DNA from 2 places in the Crassaminicella indica genome. Region 1 is predicted to be linked to the other one. Evidence: riboswitches for the same ligand, from Rfam matches in the RefSeq annotation. Region 1 holds a riboswitch; the other holds the start of a gene.
The links. Region 1 has a riboswitch for thiamine pyrophosphate ahead of thiS (sulfur carrier protein ThiS). Riboswitches for the same ligand answer to the same signal wherever they lie in the genome.

Region 1 (7,998 bases):
GTAACTATTGGGCCTAATACATAAAATGGTGCACCATGACAAAGCTTTTTTTCAAGCATTACATTGGCAGCAATTTCATTTATAGTCATGTGTCCAGGTCCTTCAATCATTACCTGCACATTTCTTTCCCATGCTCTTAAAGTCAGCTCTCCTAATATTAGTAATTCCTGAATTTGACTTGCATCTGTAGCATCATTGATGCTTCCAGGTCTACATGCATCTCCAAGACTTAAAGTAACATCATATTCCTCACAAATATCTAATAACTCATCAAAATGTTCATAAAATGGATTTTCCTTATCATTTAATTCCATCCAAGCATAAATTAACGACCCACCCCTTGAAACAATATTGGTAAGTCTTTTATTTCTTTTAAAAACCTCTGCTGTATATCTATTGATGCCTGCATGGATTGTAACAAAATCCACCCCATCTTCTGCATGTTTTTTAACTACTTTCAAAAACTCCTCTGCCGTAATATCCTTTAATTCTTTATCATAAAACCCTACCGCATCATATACCGGAACAGTCCCTATCATTGCAGGAGACATTTCTATCAGTCTTTTTCTAAATTCTTCAGTTTTTCCATAAGAGCTTAGATCCATAATCGCTTCAGCCTTCATATCAATAGCTGTCTTAACCTTTTCAAGCTCTTTTTCTATATCACAGCAATCCTTTGAAATACCTAAGTTTACATTTATTTTTGTTCTTAATCCTTCTCCAACCCCCTCTGGATTTAAGCTTTTATGATTCTTATTTGCAGGAATAATCACCTTCCCTTCTGCAATCAAATTTTTTAAAACTTCTACATCTATATTTTCCTTTTTTGATACAAGCTCCATTTCCTTTGTGATTATACCTTTTCTAGCTGCATCCATTTGTGTTGTATATGTCATTTTTATTCCTCTCCTTTTCTATATTTGCATCCAATCCTTAAATACTGGCTGATACCCTTTTGATAAAATAACATTCTTCATCTCTTCTACGCTTCTATTATCTGATATCTCAAATTGTCCTTCTCCCTTATCATTACTGCTGTGTCCTCCTACTTCTGTGCTTACCCCTGCAGACATTTTGGTAACGCCTAGAGGGATTAAGTGATCTCTAAAGCTTGCTCTTTCCCTAGTAGATAATGTAATCCCTAAATATGGCATAAAAATCCTTAAAGCTAGTAAATACTGAACAATATTTTTATCACTCACATTATGAACTTCATCAAAGCATCCTGCATGAGGACGAATACGAGGTGGTGATATACTAATACATACATCTGGGTATTTGTTTTGGAGATAATTAGCATGAAGTCCACTCATAAAAGCTTCTCTTCTCCATTCATTTAGCCCTAAAAGAGCTCCAATATTCACATTCCTCATCTTAGCTTTGCATCCTCTTTCAGGTGTATCTAATCTAAAATGATAATCTTTTTTAGGTCCTGATATATGTACCCGATCGTAAATCTTCTCATCATATACCTCTTGATAAACAGCTAAGTTATCTACCCCTGCTTCTACCATTCTTTCATAATCCTCTTGCGTTAAGGGATATACTTCAATCCCAACAGAATCAAAATATTTCTTTAGAATCTTTACTGCATCTATAATATAAGATACTGGTGTAGCATTAGGGGATTCTCCTGTTAAAACAAGAATATGCTTAAGTCCTGTTTTAGCAATAGAAATAGCTTCCCTTTCTATTTCTTCTGGGGATAATTTTTTTCTTTTAATATTGTTATCCACATTAAACCCACAATAAGCACATCTATTCACACAGAAGTTTCCTATATACATTGGAGTAAATAATAATATGGTCTTTCCAAAATGCTGTAATGATAAAGCATGTGCCTTTTGTGCCATTTCTTCTAAAAAACTTTCTGCCTTTGGAGACAATAGTGCTAAAAAATCATAAATATTTATTTTATTTTTATTTAGTATTCTTTTAATCTCTGTTGATGTAACATTTTCAAAAAAAGCATCATAATCAAAATCCTTAAAATTTATATAAACATCATAAAAGCCCATCAAAACTCACCTTCATTCAAAAATCCTGTAAGTGGAGAAGAAGCAATAGCACATTTTTTAGTAGCTCCTAATTTTGAAAGATATGCAGTTCTTCCTGCTATTACTGCAAGAGAGAATGCTTTTGCCATATTTACAGGGTCATCAGAAGTAGCAATAGCTGTATTTACTAAAACTGCTGCTGCACCCATTTCCATAGCTTCAGCCGCCTCTGATGGCTTTCCAATTCCTGCATCTACAATGATTGGTAAATCTATTTCGTCAATCAAAATCTCAATAAGCTCCTTCGTCCTAATTCCTCTATTTGTTCCTATAGGTGCCCCCAAAGGCATTACTGCTGCTGCACCTGCATCTACCAATCTCTTTGCACTCATAAGATCAGGACTCATATAAGGAAGTACAACAAAGCCTTCCTTTGATAAAATTTCCGTTGCTTTAATAGTTTCTTGATTATCAGGAAGTAAATACTTATGATCAGATATAACCTCAATCTTTACCCAATCACCACAGCCCATAGCCCTTGCAAGTCTTGCAATCCTCACAGCTTCTTCTGCATTTCTTGCTCCAGAGGTATTTGGAAGCCATATAACATCTTTGGAAATATATTCAAGGATATTTTCTTCCTTAGCTTCAAGATCAACTCTTCTCACCGCCATTGTAACTACTTGAGTTTCAGAGCTTTTAATAACATCAGGTATAATTTTTTTACTCGGAAATTTTCCAGTCCCAATGAACAATCTGCTTTTTAATTCAATTCCTCCAATTTTCAATAAATCCATTCCATCATCTCCTAAACTTCATATTCTTCTAAAATAATCCTAAGCACTGTATTCGCTTGATGATTTGCGGCGATAGCAACTCTCGGTGCCATGAGTCCACAGCCCGGCTTTGCTTCTGATATTTCATCTCCAACTAAATAGAAGCGATCTCTCACTATTTTTGTTTTTATTGTATTATTCGAAAAATATCCAGCCATTCCAGAGGCTGCAACGATATATTTCTCAGGAAGCTTAGATAAAGCTGTATTGACTAAAGTTGCTTTACACATAGGATTGTCCAATGCTTCCACAATAATATCCGCATCTTCAAAGCAATCCTTTATATTGCTTTCATCAAGGTATAAATCTTTTGTTTCAACATCTACAAAAGGATTAATATTTTTTAGGACATCTTTTATTGCTTCTGTTTTTTTCATTCCTATATGCTTTGTAAAATACTGCTGCCTATTTAAATTGCTTGGCTCAACTACATCAAAATCTATAAGCACTAGTTTTCCTATTCCTAATCTTGCTAAAGAGACAGCTACATTTGAACCAAGTCCCCCAAGTCCTGCAATCCCTACACATGCCTTTTTTACTTTTTCATGAACTCCCGGTGTATGTCTAGCTACTAGTAAAGCTTCTAACTCCTCTTCATTTGGAATTTCTCCTCTTATAATGAGAGTAAGTCTGTCATCCTTCTTCAAAGGTGCATCTTCTCTTAAAATAAATCCGTTTAAAACAACAATATCTGCTTCCTTTTTTACAAAATCACGAATTCCAAAGGCTGTAGATCTTTCATTTACAATAACCGGCTTTTCATTTACATATATTTTCAAATCAACCACCTCCAACAAAGCTTACGATCTCTACTTTATCTGCTTTGTTTAATACATGCTCATTATATTTTTCTTTTGGAATAATTGTAAGATTTACTTCTACAACTACCTTTTCTTCATTCAAATCTAATTTTTTCAACATCTCACAAATAGTTATCTCTGAATCAAAATCCATTTCTTTTCCATTGATTATCATGCTTTTCCCTCCTTTCTTTTACGCTTTATCCCAAAAACACATTAAAATTAATATATTAAAAAAGTGCGAATTCATAGAGAATTCGCACTTTAAATAATAGCGTACAAAATATTCCCTACGTTGGCATTACCCAAATCAGGTTATACGGGTCAGAGATTTCATCTCTTTCTCAGCCCATCAACATGAGCTCCCCATAGTTTATAAAATTTTCCATTTTAAAAAGCTTACCCTAGGGTAAGCTTTAAAAATAATCATTTTTATCTTTAGCTTCCCTACGGCAGTATTAACTGCATCAGGTTATAAGGGTTAGGATTTCTCCCTCTCAGCCAAAAGGCACCCCTAGCATTTCTATTCTATTCTCTTTTATTGTAATCCTTAATTATGATTTTGTAAAGTTTTTGATTATATACCTAATTATTCTAATCCATATCTCTTCAATTTCTTATAAAGTCCTACACGGCTAATTCCAAGAGATTTCGCTGTTTGATATTTGTTTCCATTATTCTCTTTCAAACAGGCTACTATCATATCTTTCTCCATTTCTTCTACCATCTCTTTTAATGACTTATTTCCTATAGGATAGTTTTTTTTATCATTTTTAGTAAGTCTTGTTGGTAAATGCTTTGGTTTTATTATTAAGTCTGAATCTAAAAGGTTTATAGCCCTTTCAATAACATTTTCAAGCTCTCTTATATTTCCAGGCCAAGCATATTTTTTTAATATTTCTATCGCTCCCTGAGAAATCCCTTCTACATAAATACCTAATCTATTAGATAATTTCATTTTAAGTTCATTAGCAAGGGCTTCTATATCTTCTTTTCTTTCTCTAAGAGGAGGTATCTTAATAGACATTACATTTAATCTATAAAAAAGGTCTTCACGAAATTCACCATTCTTCACTAGAGCATCTAAATCTTTATTCGTAGATGAAATAATTCTAACATCTATTTTTCGAATCACATTCCCTCCAAGTCTTTCTACCTCTTTTTCCTGAAGAACCCTTAAAAGCTTTGCCTGCATAGCAAAAGGCATATCCCCTATCTCATCTAACAAAATCGTTCCTCCATTTGCAAGCTCAAATTTCCCTTCCTTTCCTCCCTTTTTAGCACCTGTAAAAGCACCCTCTTCATATCCAAACAATTCTGATTCTAGTAATTCTGCTGGTATAGCTGCACAGTTTATTTTTACAAAAGGTCCTAAATATCTATTGCTAGCATTATGAATAGAATGAGCAAAAAGCTCCTTACCTGTTCCACTCTCTCCTGTAATAAGAACATTAGAACTCGTTTTTGCTGCTTTCATTGCCATATCCTTTACAATACTCATACTCGGACTTTCTCCTACTAAATCTTGAAAGGAATATTTTGCAGACCTCTCCTTATTAAGTTCACTTTTATAGTAAGCAATCTCCTTCTCTAGTTTGGATATTTTTTTACTAAGTGTTTGAAAATCTCTTATATCCTTAAACATAACCTTTCCAACTGCACCAATAATTCTTCCATCCTTTTTAATAGGAACACGCATAGAGATCATTCTTTTATTTTTTATTTCCTGAATTTCTCCCACTTCCATAATTCCAGTTTCTAATACAACATGAAGTCTTGTATTCTCAATAACCTCTGCTACATGTTTTCCTTCAGGCTCTGATATATCTAAAAATTCTTTATAGGCTTTACTCATCATAGTAATGATTCCATTTTCATCAACAACAGTAACCCATTCATTGGCTGTATCCAAAATAGTATTTAGTATTTCTATATATATCTTATCCTTATCCATTTCTTTGCTCATTTTTCTATAATTAGTAATATCATGGAATAAAGCCATTGCTCCTTCAACATTTCCTTCTAATATCATTGGCATCATACTCATTCTATACTGTCTTTTATTGATGCAAACATTCCTATTTAATTCCTCTTTTCCTGTTTTCACAATAATAGGAAGTCTACAGTTTGGAATAATCTTGTGAATATGTTTTCCTATAATATCCTCTTTTTTTAAATCAAGTAATTTTTCAGCACGCTGGTTCATGACCATTATATTTCCAGCTTGATCTATTGCTAAAAGTGCATCAGGAATATTATTAATTAAAGCATCAAAGTATTTACTCATGCTCAGCCCTCCTCAAAGCAAGGACAATATATTTACAAAGCATACTTTATACAATTTCACTGAAATTATATCATATATTTTGAATTTCTCAAAACTTGTCGAATTTTGCGTATATTTAAAGCTAATAAAATCCCTTGATACACGTATCAAGAGATTATTATTTTTAATATTGATAAAATCCTTTCCCTGTCTTTCTACCTAAAAGATTTCCCTTCACCATCTTTTTCAACAATGGATGAGGTCTATATTTTGGATCTCCAAATTCTTTGTAAAGCACTTCCATGATCGCTAAATTCACATCATTTCCTATTAAATCAGCTAAAGCTAAAGGACCTATAGGGTGATTTGCACCCAATTTCATAGCTTTATCAATATCTTCAGCACTTGCAATACCTTCTGCTAAAATACCAATAGCTTCATTAATCATAGGAATTAAAATTCTATTTACTACAAACCCTGGGGCCTCTTCTACTTCTACAGGGATTTTATCTATTTTTTTAGTCATTTCTAAAACATTATTTTTAGTTTCTTCAGATGTAGCAACTCCCTTTATAACTTCTACAAGCTTCATAACAGGAACTGGATTAAAAAAATGCATTCCTATAACCTTATCAGGTCTATTAGTTGCAGTAGCTATTTCTGTTATGGAAAGTGATGATGTATTAGTAGCTAAAATAGTTTCTTTTTTACAAACTTTATCCAGCTCTGCAAATATTTCTTTCTTTTTTTCAATACATTCTACTGCTGCTTCTACTACTAGATCTACATCTACTATATCCATCCCCGTAGTAGTTGTTATTCTTCCTAATATCTCATTTTTCTCTTTCTCAGTAGTTTTTCCATTTTTAATACACTTTTCTAAATTTTTTGTGATCATCTCAAGTCCTCTTTCTAAAGAACTTTCTTGAATATCTTTCATGATCACTTGGTATCCTGCTTGCGCAAAAGCTTGTACGATTCCTGATCCCATTGTTCCAGCACCAATTACACAAATCTTTTCCATAAAGAACCTCCCAAATTTTATTTTATAAATTGCTTTTATAATTTTTTCAGTATCATAAAATCTACTACGCAAATCTTATACCAAGTTTTTATTTTATTCATAAAAGTTTTAATCCGTTGCTTTCATTTGAACTACTTATATTCATTTACTCATTTACTTTTATACCTTTATCTACAAGTGCTGTTTTGTAAATTAAGTAAACACTATAATGAGATTTTACTGCATCCTACACATACTTCATATGTGTAAATTAAGTTTACATATTTCTTTTGATTTACACTCGTTTCAAAAAATTATTTTTATGTAAATCTGTCATATTCTTTTCGCAAATACAATACACATTATTATATGTAAAGCTTAGCTTTCTTTTTTCATAAAAATTCAAATAAAAAAAGGGGGGGTTTTGATGGGAACTAAAAAAAAATTAGCAGATATTTTAGCAGCAAAAGGGTTACCCATCAATTTCCAAGCTGGTGGGAGCGCACCAGAAAAAATGATCGATAGAGAAGTAAAAAAAGAACCTACTGAACGCGCAAAAAAATTAAGAGACATTTATTACGACACATTATCTTCTGCCAATACTGAATTTCCTTATTGGTACACCCGTAAATGGAATGAATTAGAAGGTGAAGTTACAGTTGTCAGACGTGCAGAAGCATTGAAATGTGCTTTTTCTCATCTAACTCCTGTTATATTCCCTGGTGAAAAGCTTGTTATGCAAAAAGCAAGCTATTATAGAGGTTCCTTCCCAATGCCATGGTTATCAGAGGGATTTTTTGTAGCAAAAGAGGACGAACTTTACAAAGAAGCATTAGAAAGAGGAAGTGCTAGTGCAGGAGAATTAAGCAAATTTGGTACAGGCGGTGGAAATGTTACAGAAAGCTTTGGCAATGTAGTTTCTATAGCTGGTAAATTTGGAATGCGCAAAGAAGAAATCCCTGTATTAGTAAAGTTGGCTAAAGAATGGGTTGGACGAAGCGTAGATGATTTGGGTCATAAATATGAACAGATGGTTCCAGAATATCAAATGAAAGAAAACATAATGAGATCTCTTATTTGTATGTTTGACTCTGGA
Region 2 (7,998 bases), 600 kb from region 1:
AAAAGCAAAGCTTCCTAAAGAAGTTAAAAAGAAGGTAAATAAGGAGCTTAATAGGCTTTTTAAATTATCTCCAAGCTCCGCTGAAAGTGGTGTAATCAGAAATTATGTAGATTGGATTTTAGAGCTTCCGTGGGCAAAGGAAAGCAAAGACCGAATTGATATTAAAAAAGCAAAAGTCATATTAGATGAAGATCATTATGGACTAAAGGATGTTAAAGAAAGAATTTTAGAATATCTAGCAATAAGACAGCTGTCTAAAAGTATGAAAGGACCTATTCTTTGCTTGGTAGGCCCTCCTGGAGTAGGAAAGACTTCTATTGCAAAATCTATTGCGAGAAGTTTAAATCGAAAGTTTGTAAGAATGTCTCTTGGAGGTGTTCGAGATGAAGCAGAGATTAGAGGTCATCGCCGAACTTATGTAGGAGCTATACCGGGAAGAATAATGGCTTCAATCAAAGAATGTGGTTCTAAAAACCCTGTATTTCTATTCGATGAAATTGATAAATTGAGTCATGATTTTAGAGGGGACCCAGCATCTGCATTATTAGAAGTACTAGATCCTGAACAAAATAAAGAATTTACAGATCATTATTTAGAAGTTCCATTTGATTTATCTAAAGTAATGTTTATTACAACAGCAAATAGTTTAGGAACTATTCCAAGACCTCTACTTGATAGAATGGAAGTTATAGAGGTATCTGGATATACAGAAGAAGAGAAATTAAAAATTGCAAAAAAATACCTACTTCCTAAGCAAAAAAAAGAGCATGGGCTTGAAGAAAATAATCTTCAAATATCAGAACAAACACTTCGAGATGTAATTAACTACTATACAAGGGAATCTGGTGTTAGAAATTTAGAAAGACAAATTGCCACATTATGTAGAAAAGCTGCAAAGAAAATAGTTGAGAAGAAGATAAAAATTGTTCGAATAAATACCAGTAATCTAATTAATTATCTTGGAAGAAAAAAATATAGATATGAAAAGATTAAAGAAAATCATGAGATCGGTGTTGTAACAGGTCTTGCTTGGACAAGGGTCGGTGGAGATACTTTATCCATAGAAGTAACAACTATGAAAGGAAATGGCAAGCTTGTACTAACAGGTCAGCTCGGAGATGTAATGAAAGAATCTGCAAGAGCTGGAATTAGTTATATTCGCTCTAAGATTGAATCATTAAAGATACCAGAAGATTTTTATCAAAAGCTTGATATTCATATACATATACCAGAAGGAGCTATACCAAAGGATGGACCTTCTGCAGGAATTACTATGGCGACCGCAGTTATATCAGAGCTTACTAAAATACCTATTAACAAAAATGTAGCAATGACAGGAGAGATTACACTAAGAGGTAGAGTCTTACCTGTAGGTGGAATTAAAGAAAAAGTATTAGCTGCAAATAGAGCAGGTATTACAAAAATATTATTACCTATTGATAATGAAAAGGATATAGAAGATATCCCAGAAAATGTAAGAAAGAAATTAACATTTGTACTTGTAGAAAATATGGATCAAGTTTTAGAACATGCATTAGTTCGGAAGGAAGAAAATGATGAAGATTAAAAGTGCAGAAATTATTATAAGTGCAGTAAAAGAAGAACAATATCCTCAAGATGATCTACCAGAAATTGCTTTAGCTGGCAGGTCAAATGTAGGAAAATCATCTCTTATCAATCTTTTAGTAAATAGAAGAAAACTAGCTAGAACTAGCTCTAGCCCTGGAAAAACTCAAACTATTAACTTTTATGAGATAAATAAACAGTTTCGATTTGTAGATTTGCCAGGATATGGTTATGCTAAAGTAGCTAAAGCTAGCAAAAAACAATGGGGAAAAATGATGGATACATACTTAAATAATAGAAAAAATCTGATAGATGTTTTTCAGCTTGTAGATATTCGTCATGCTCCTACACAACAAGATAAGCATATGTATAGCTGGATTAAGCATTTTGGCTTTAATGGTATTGTTATTGCTACAAAATTGGATAAAATAAAAAGAGGCCAAAGACAAAAGCAGCTAAATATTATACGAAAAGAGCTTTGCATGGAAAGTGAAGATATATTATTGCCTGTTTCTTCAGATACTAGAGAAGGAAAAGAAGAGCTTTGGCAGTTCATTACTGAAATTTTTAAAGTAAATGGATTTGATTTTGAAGCAGAGCAGACAATTAAGTAAATCAAAAAACACTATGTATTTACAACTACATAGTGTTTTTTAAATATTTTTCTATTTCTTCAGCAACTGACTTTATACTTTCATCTTTAAAAGGAGAATCTAAATTGGCAAGGTCTACTAATTCTAAAAAGGATTTACTTCCTCCAGCCCTACAAAGCTTTAGATAATCTTTCCATGCTCTATCAAAATCATCTCTTGATTTTTTTAAAAATTGGAATGCACAGATTTCTGCTAATACATAATCAATATAATAAAATGGATTTTTAAATATATGTCCCTGTTGGTACCAATACCCCCCATTTTCTAAAAATTCATTTCCATCATAGTCCCTATGAGGAAGATATTTTTTCTCTATTGCTCTCCACATATTTTTCCTTTCCTTCGGTGTTGCATTTGGATGTTCATATACATAATGTTGAAATTCATCTACAACAACACCATAAGGAATAAACAAAAAAGCTTCGGTTAAATGACCAAACTTATATTTCTTCACATCTTCAAAAAATAGTTCCATCCACGGATAAGTAAAAAACTCCATGCTCATAGAATGTATTTCACAAGCATCTAAAGTCGGAAAATGATATTCAGGTATATCATACTGTCTACTTTCATAAACTTGAAAAGCATGACCTGCTTCATGTGTCAATACATCTATATCATCTCCCGTACCATTAAAGTTTGAAAATATAAAAGGAGCTTTATATTTAGCAATATATGTACAATATCCTCCTGGAGCCTTTCCACTCCTGCTTAAAGCATCTATCAATTCATGCTCCATCATGTATTCAAAAAATATTTTCGTTTCATTAGATAATGCTTCATACATTTTCTTTCCAGCTTGAAGTATCGCCTTAGCATCTCCTTTAGGTTTTGCATTCCCATCTAAAAATATAAGGATTTCATCATAATATTTCAAGCTTTCTAAATTTAATCTCTTTCTTTGCTTTTCTCTTAATTTTGTAGCCACAGGCACAATATATGCTTTTACTTGCTCTCTTAAAAATTTAACCATGTCTGCATCATAATCTGTTCTAAGCATACGAATATAACCAAGCTCCACAAAATTGTCATAGCCTAGCTTTTGAGCCATAGTTGTTCTTACCTTTACTAACTTATCATATATTTCATCAAACTTTTCTTCATTTTCCTTGAAAAAGTTATATTTTGCTTCATTAGCTCTCTTTCGCAGCTTTATATCCGATGACATTTGAAAAGGTCTTAACTGTGGAAGAGTTCTCTCTTTCCCTTCAAAATATATTTTAGCTGATGATAAAAGCTTAGTATATTCGCTCATCAGCTTATTTTCAAGCTTTAAATCATCAATAATCTCTGGTGAAAAGCTCTTCACCTTAAGCTTTGCAATATTAAAAAGCTGCTCTCCCCATTTTTCCTTTAAATGCTCTTTATATTTTGAATTCACTAATGCATCATAATATTTGGCAACTAATCCTTCATAAATAGGACTATTTTCATCAAAATAGTTTTGTTCCTCTTCATATGCTTTATCTTGGGTATTTATCGTATATCTGATATAAGCAATCTGCTCCATAGACTCAAATTCATTTCTTAATTCATTAATCTTTAGCATCAAAGCATCTTGTTCTTTGTAATTTTCTGCTTTAATAAAAGCATTTAACAATTGATTAAATTGTTCCTCAAAAGCTTTTATATCAGGTCTTTTGTATTCGTATTCACTGAATTTCATCATTTCACCTTCCTAACCAAAAACTGTATTTATTTTTTACACTCAACACTCATAAAAATAGTTCATTCCATGAAAAAATAATAAACCTTCAAAACTCACTTCATTAAGAAAATGAAGGTTATTATATTATACTTAACAAATATATTATAACATAATAGCTGATACAAAGATTATCTATCCACTTTTTATATATATTTCTAGCTTGTAAATTTTTTGTAATCGTAGTATCATAAAATCAAATAGAATATTCCAAAAGCTAGGGGAGCTGGTAAAACCAGCTGAGAGTAAGAATGTCGATTCTTTGACCCTTTCACCTGATCTGGATCATGCCAGCGTAGGGAAGCAATACATAAAGTAAAATGATTGCACTAATCCTTGTTGGATGAGTGCTTTTTATTTTTATCAATAAAATCGGAATGCTTATTTCTCTTCATTCTTAAGAAAGGAGCAATAATATGAAGCATTGTTTAACTATTGCAGGATCTGATAGCAGCGGAGGTGCAGGAATTCAAGCAGATTTAAAAACATTTTCAGCCCACGCTACATTTGGTATGAGTATCATTACAGCAGTTACTGCTCAAAATACACAAGGCGTCTTTGATGTACAAGATATTACCCCAACTGTAATTGCCAATCAGATCAAAGCAATTTTTGATGATATTCATGTTCACGGTATAAAAATTGGAATGGTATCTAAAACAGAAACTATTGAAATAATTGCCAATACCCTTAAAAAATACGACCTTCCACCATTAGTACTAGATCCTGTTATGATTTCAAAAAGCGGATATAATCTATTAAAGCCAAAAGCAAAAAAAGCACTCATTGAAAAATTACTGCCTATGACCACGTTAATTACGCCAAATCTTCCAGAAGCAGAGGAAATATTAGGCTACAAAATAGAAGATTTAGAAAAAATGAAACTAGCAGCAAAAGACTTACATTATCTAGGTCCTAATTTTGTATTAGTAAAAGGCGGACATCTTTCAAAAACAGCCACAGATGTTTTATATGATGGAAAAGAATTTTATTTATTTGATCAAGAAAGAATCAAAGCCACCCATACTCATGGTACAGGATGCACCTTATCATCAGCTATTACTGCCAATTTAGCAAATGGAATGCATATTTATAAAGCAGTAAAAAAAGCAAAAGAATATATCACAATAGCTATTAAACATGGATTTTCTATTGGTCATGGAGTAGGTCCTACACATCACTTTTATGAACTTTATAAAAAGGCAGGTGTTTTATAAAATGCAAAAATACAGCATATCAAAAACAATGCATAAAACCATTTATTTAGTAACAGATGATGCTAAAATGGATTTTGATACACTTTACCATAAAGTAGAAATGGCTCTTGACGGAGGTGTAAAGCTTTTACAATTAAGAGAAAAAAAATCTTCATCAAGAGAATTTTATAATAATGCTCTCAAAATGAAATATTTATGCAAAAAATATGATATACCACTGATTATCAATGATCGAGTAGACATTGCTCAAGCCGTAGATGCTGATGGTGTTCATTTAGGACAAAGCGATTTACCATTAACCGTTGCTCGAAAAATATTAGGTCCTGAAAAGATTATAGGTATATCAGCAAGAACTGTAGAAGACGCTATGCTTGCTGAAAAAAATAATGCTGACTATCTAGGTGTTGGAGCTGTATTTCCTACCAGCACTAAAAATGATGCAAAGGTCATATCAGAAAAAGTTTTTCACGACATTCAAGCTAAAGTATCTATTCCTATTGTAACCATTGGTGGGATCACATTAAATAATGCATCAACACTTATCAATAGAGGAGTAAATTGTATTGCTGTAGTTTCTGCAATATTAAATCAAGATAACCCAAAGGAAGCTGCAATATACTTGAATAATTTATTCAAATAACTCTTTCTTCATTTATATGAAATTAACATATTTTCTTCATAAAAAAAATCCCCAATATTTTGCATATTCGGGATTTTACCTTTCTTGAATATTTTTTCATTTTGTCTTTATAAAAAATATCTATTATTCAATGATGTTTTAATGATATTTCTTATATTATTACGAAATAGTTTACAATCAAGAAAATAAGTTGTATCATATGCATAGAAAAATAATATAAAAAGTAGAAAATGTTTTTCACTTCAGCTATTCACTTTTTTATTATATTTCTATCAGTATTTAAAAGGAGGTCTTGCAGAAATGAGTAGTAAAAAAGAACTTGGATTAATACCTAAATTATTAATAGGTATTATAGGTGGAATTATTTTAGGTCTAATGGTAAATGAACAAATCATGGGAATTATTACAACTATTAAAGAAATTCTCGGCTCATTTATTTTCTTTACTGTCCCTTTGGTTATATTTGGATTCATTACGCCAGCTATAACAGGGTTAAAAAACAATGCAAGCAAAATGCTAGGAACTTTTCTTTGTATATCCTATTTATCTGCAGTAGGTGCTTCTACTTTTTCAGCTATTGCAGGATATATCATCATCCCTCATTTACATATTGCAAGCCAAGCAGAAGCTTTGATAGAGCTGCCTAAAACAGCATTTGAATTAAATATTCAACCTATAATGCCTGTAATGACTGCATTAATCCTAGCAATTTTAACAGGTATATCAGTTATATGGACAAAGTCTGAAGCAATGGAAAAACTCTTAAATGAAATACAAAGCATGGTCTTATCCATTATTAATAAAATCGTTATTCCTATTCTTCCTTTCTTCATTTCAGCAACATTTGCAGGCTTAGCTTATACAGGTAGTCTGACAAAACAATTACCTATATTCTTAAAAGTGATTGTTTTAGTATTAGTAGGTCATTTTATTTGGTTAACCATTCTTTATTTGATCGCAGGAGCTGTTTCAAAGCAAAATCCTTTAGAAGTTTTAAAATATTATGGACCAGCTTATTTAACAGCAGTAGGTACTATGTCTAGTGCTGCTACATTACCTGTTTCATTAAGATGTGCCCATCGTTCAAAGGCATTAGTACCAGAAGTTGTTGATTTTGCGATTCCCTTAGGCGCAACAACTCATCTTTGTGGATCTGTATTAACCGAAACATTTTTCTGTATGACTATATCAAAAATCCTTTATGGTACATTACCTTCAGTCAGTACCATTATATTATTTACAGTACTATTTGGTATATTTGCAGTAGGAGCACCTGGTGTCCCTGGAGGAACGGTTATGGCATCTTTAGCTATTGTAACAGGTGTATTAGGATTTGATTCATCTGGAGTAGGATTATTAATTGCCATATTTGCATTACAAGATAGTTTTGGAACTGCTTGCAATATTACGGGAGATGGTGCATTAGCATTAATGCTAAGAGGTCTTTTCTACGATAAAACTGGAAAATCTAAAGCACATACAACTGCATAAAAAAATCCTCACTATTTGAGGATTTTTTTATCTATCTTTCAAAGCTTAAATTTTTAACCATACTTTTCTTAACCTTAGGAATACCAAATACAATTGCTAATAATGCACATATTCCCATTAAATATGGATAATATAAATATTTCATAATCGCAAAAGATGACGTTCCAGCAACACTTGCTGCAACCAGTAGCTGTGCTCCGTATGGAATCATACCTTGGCAAAAGCATGAAAAAGTATCTAATATGCTTGCTGCACGTCTTGGGTCTACATCATATCTCTCTCCTATATCTTTTGCAATAGGTCCTGCCATAACAATAGCAATAGTATTATTAGCTGTACAAATATCAACCACGCTCACTAGCATCCCAATACCTAGTTCTGCACCTTTTTTACTGTGAATTCTCTTTGTAATAAAAGCTAGCAAGAAATCTATTCCTCCATTATATTTTATCACTTCAACCATTCCACCAATTAAAAGAGAAATAATAATAATTTCAGACATTCCCATAATACCTTTTCCAACTGCTTGTACAAATCCCCATACATCAAAGGCACCCGTAGCGATTCCTACAGCTCCTGCAAATAATGTTCCTCCAACTAAAACAACCATCACATTTACACCAATCAGTGCTGCAATTAAAACTACTAAGTAAGTAAATACCTTTACAATGCTATAATCATAGCTTTCAATTAATACTGAAGCATCTCCAATTCGCATAAAAATAA

Region 2: linked by a shared signal. The riboswitch ahead of thiD (bifunctional hydroxymethylpyrimidine kinase/phosphomethylpyrimidine kinase) and the one ahead of thiS (sulfur carrier protein ThiS) in region 1 are both predicted to bind thiamine pyrophosphate.

Annotation. Positions count from the first base shown of each region.
Region 1 is NZ_CP078093.1:833,246-841,243, forward strand. It holds gene thiC (phosphomethylpyrimidine synthase ThiC) at 1-896, opposite strand, end outside; gene thiH (2-iminoacetate synthase ThiH) at 915-2,018, opposite strand; gene KVH43_RS04005 (thiazole synthase) at 2,018-2,794, opposite strand; gene thiF (sulfur carrier protein ThiS adenylyltransferase ThiF) at 2,806-3,612, opposite strand; gene thiS (sulfur carrier protein ThiS) at 3,614-3,808, opposite strand; TPP riboswitch at 3,903-4,012, opposite strand; TPP riboswitch at 4,061-4,159, opposite strand; gene KVH43_RS04020 (sigma 54-interacting transcriptional regulator) at 4,223-5,926, opposite strand; gene KVH43_RS04025 (3-hydroxybutyryl-CoA dehydrogenase) at 6,084-6,923, opposite strand; gene hpdB (4-hydroxyphenylacetate decarboxylase large subunit) at 7,330-7,998, shown strand, end outside.
Region 2 is NZ_CP078093.1:234,207-242,204, forward strand. It holds gene lon (endopeptidase La) at 1-1,567, shown strand, start outside; gene yihA (ribosome biogenesis GTP-binding protein YihA/YsxC) at 1,557-2,180, shown strand; gene KVH43_RS01275 (M3 family oligoendopeptidase) at 2,206-3,885, opposite strand; TPP riboswitch at 4,134-4,243, shown strand; gene thiD (bifunctional hydroxymethylpyrimidine kinase/phosphomethylpyrimidine kinase) at 4,341-5,141, shown strand; gene thiE (thiamine phosphate synthase) at 5,143-5,781, shown strand; gene KVH43_RS01290 (dicarboxylate/amino acid:cation symporter) at 6,082-7,272, shown strand; gene KVH43_RS01295 (Na+/H+ antiporter NhaC family protein) at 7,304-7,998, opposite strand, start outside.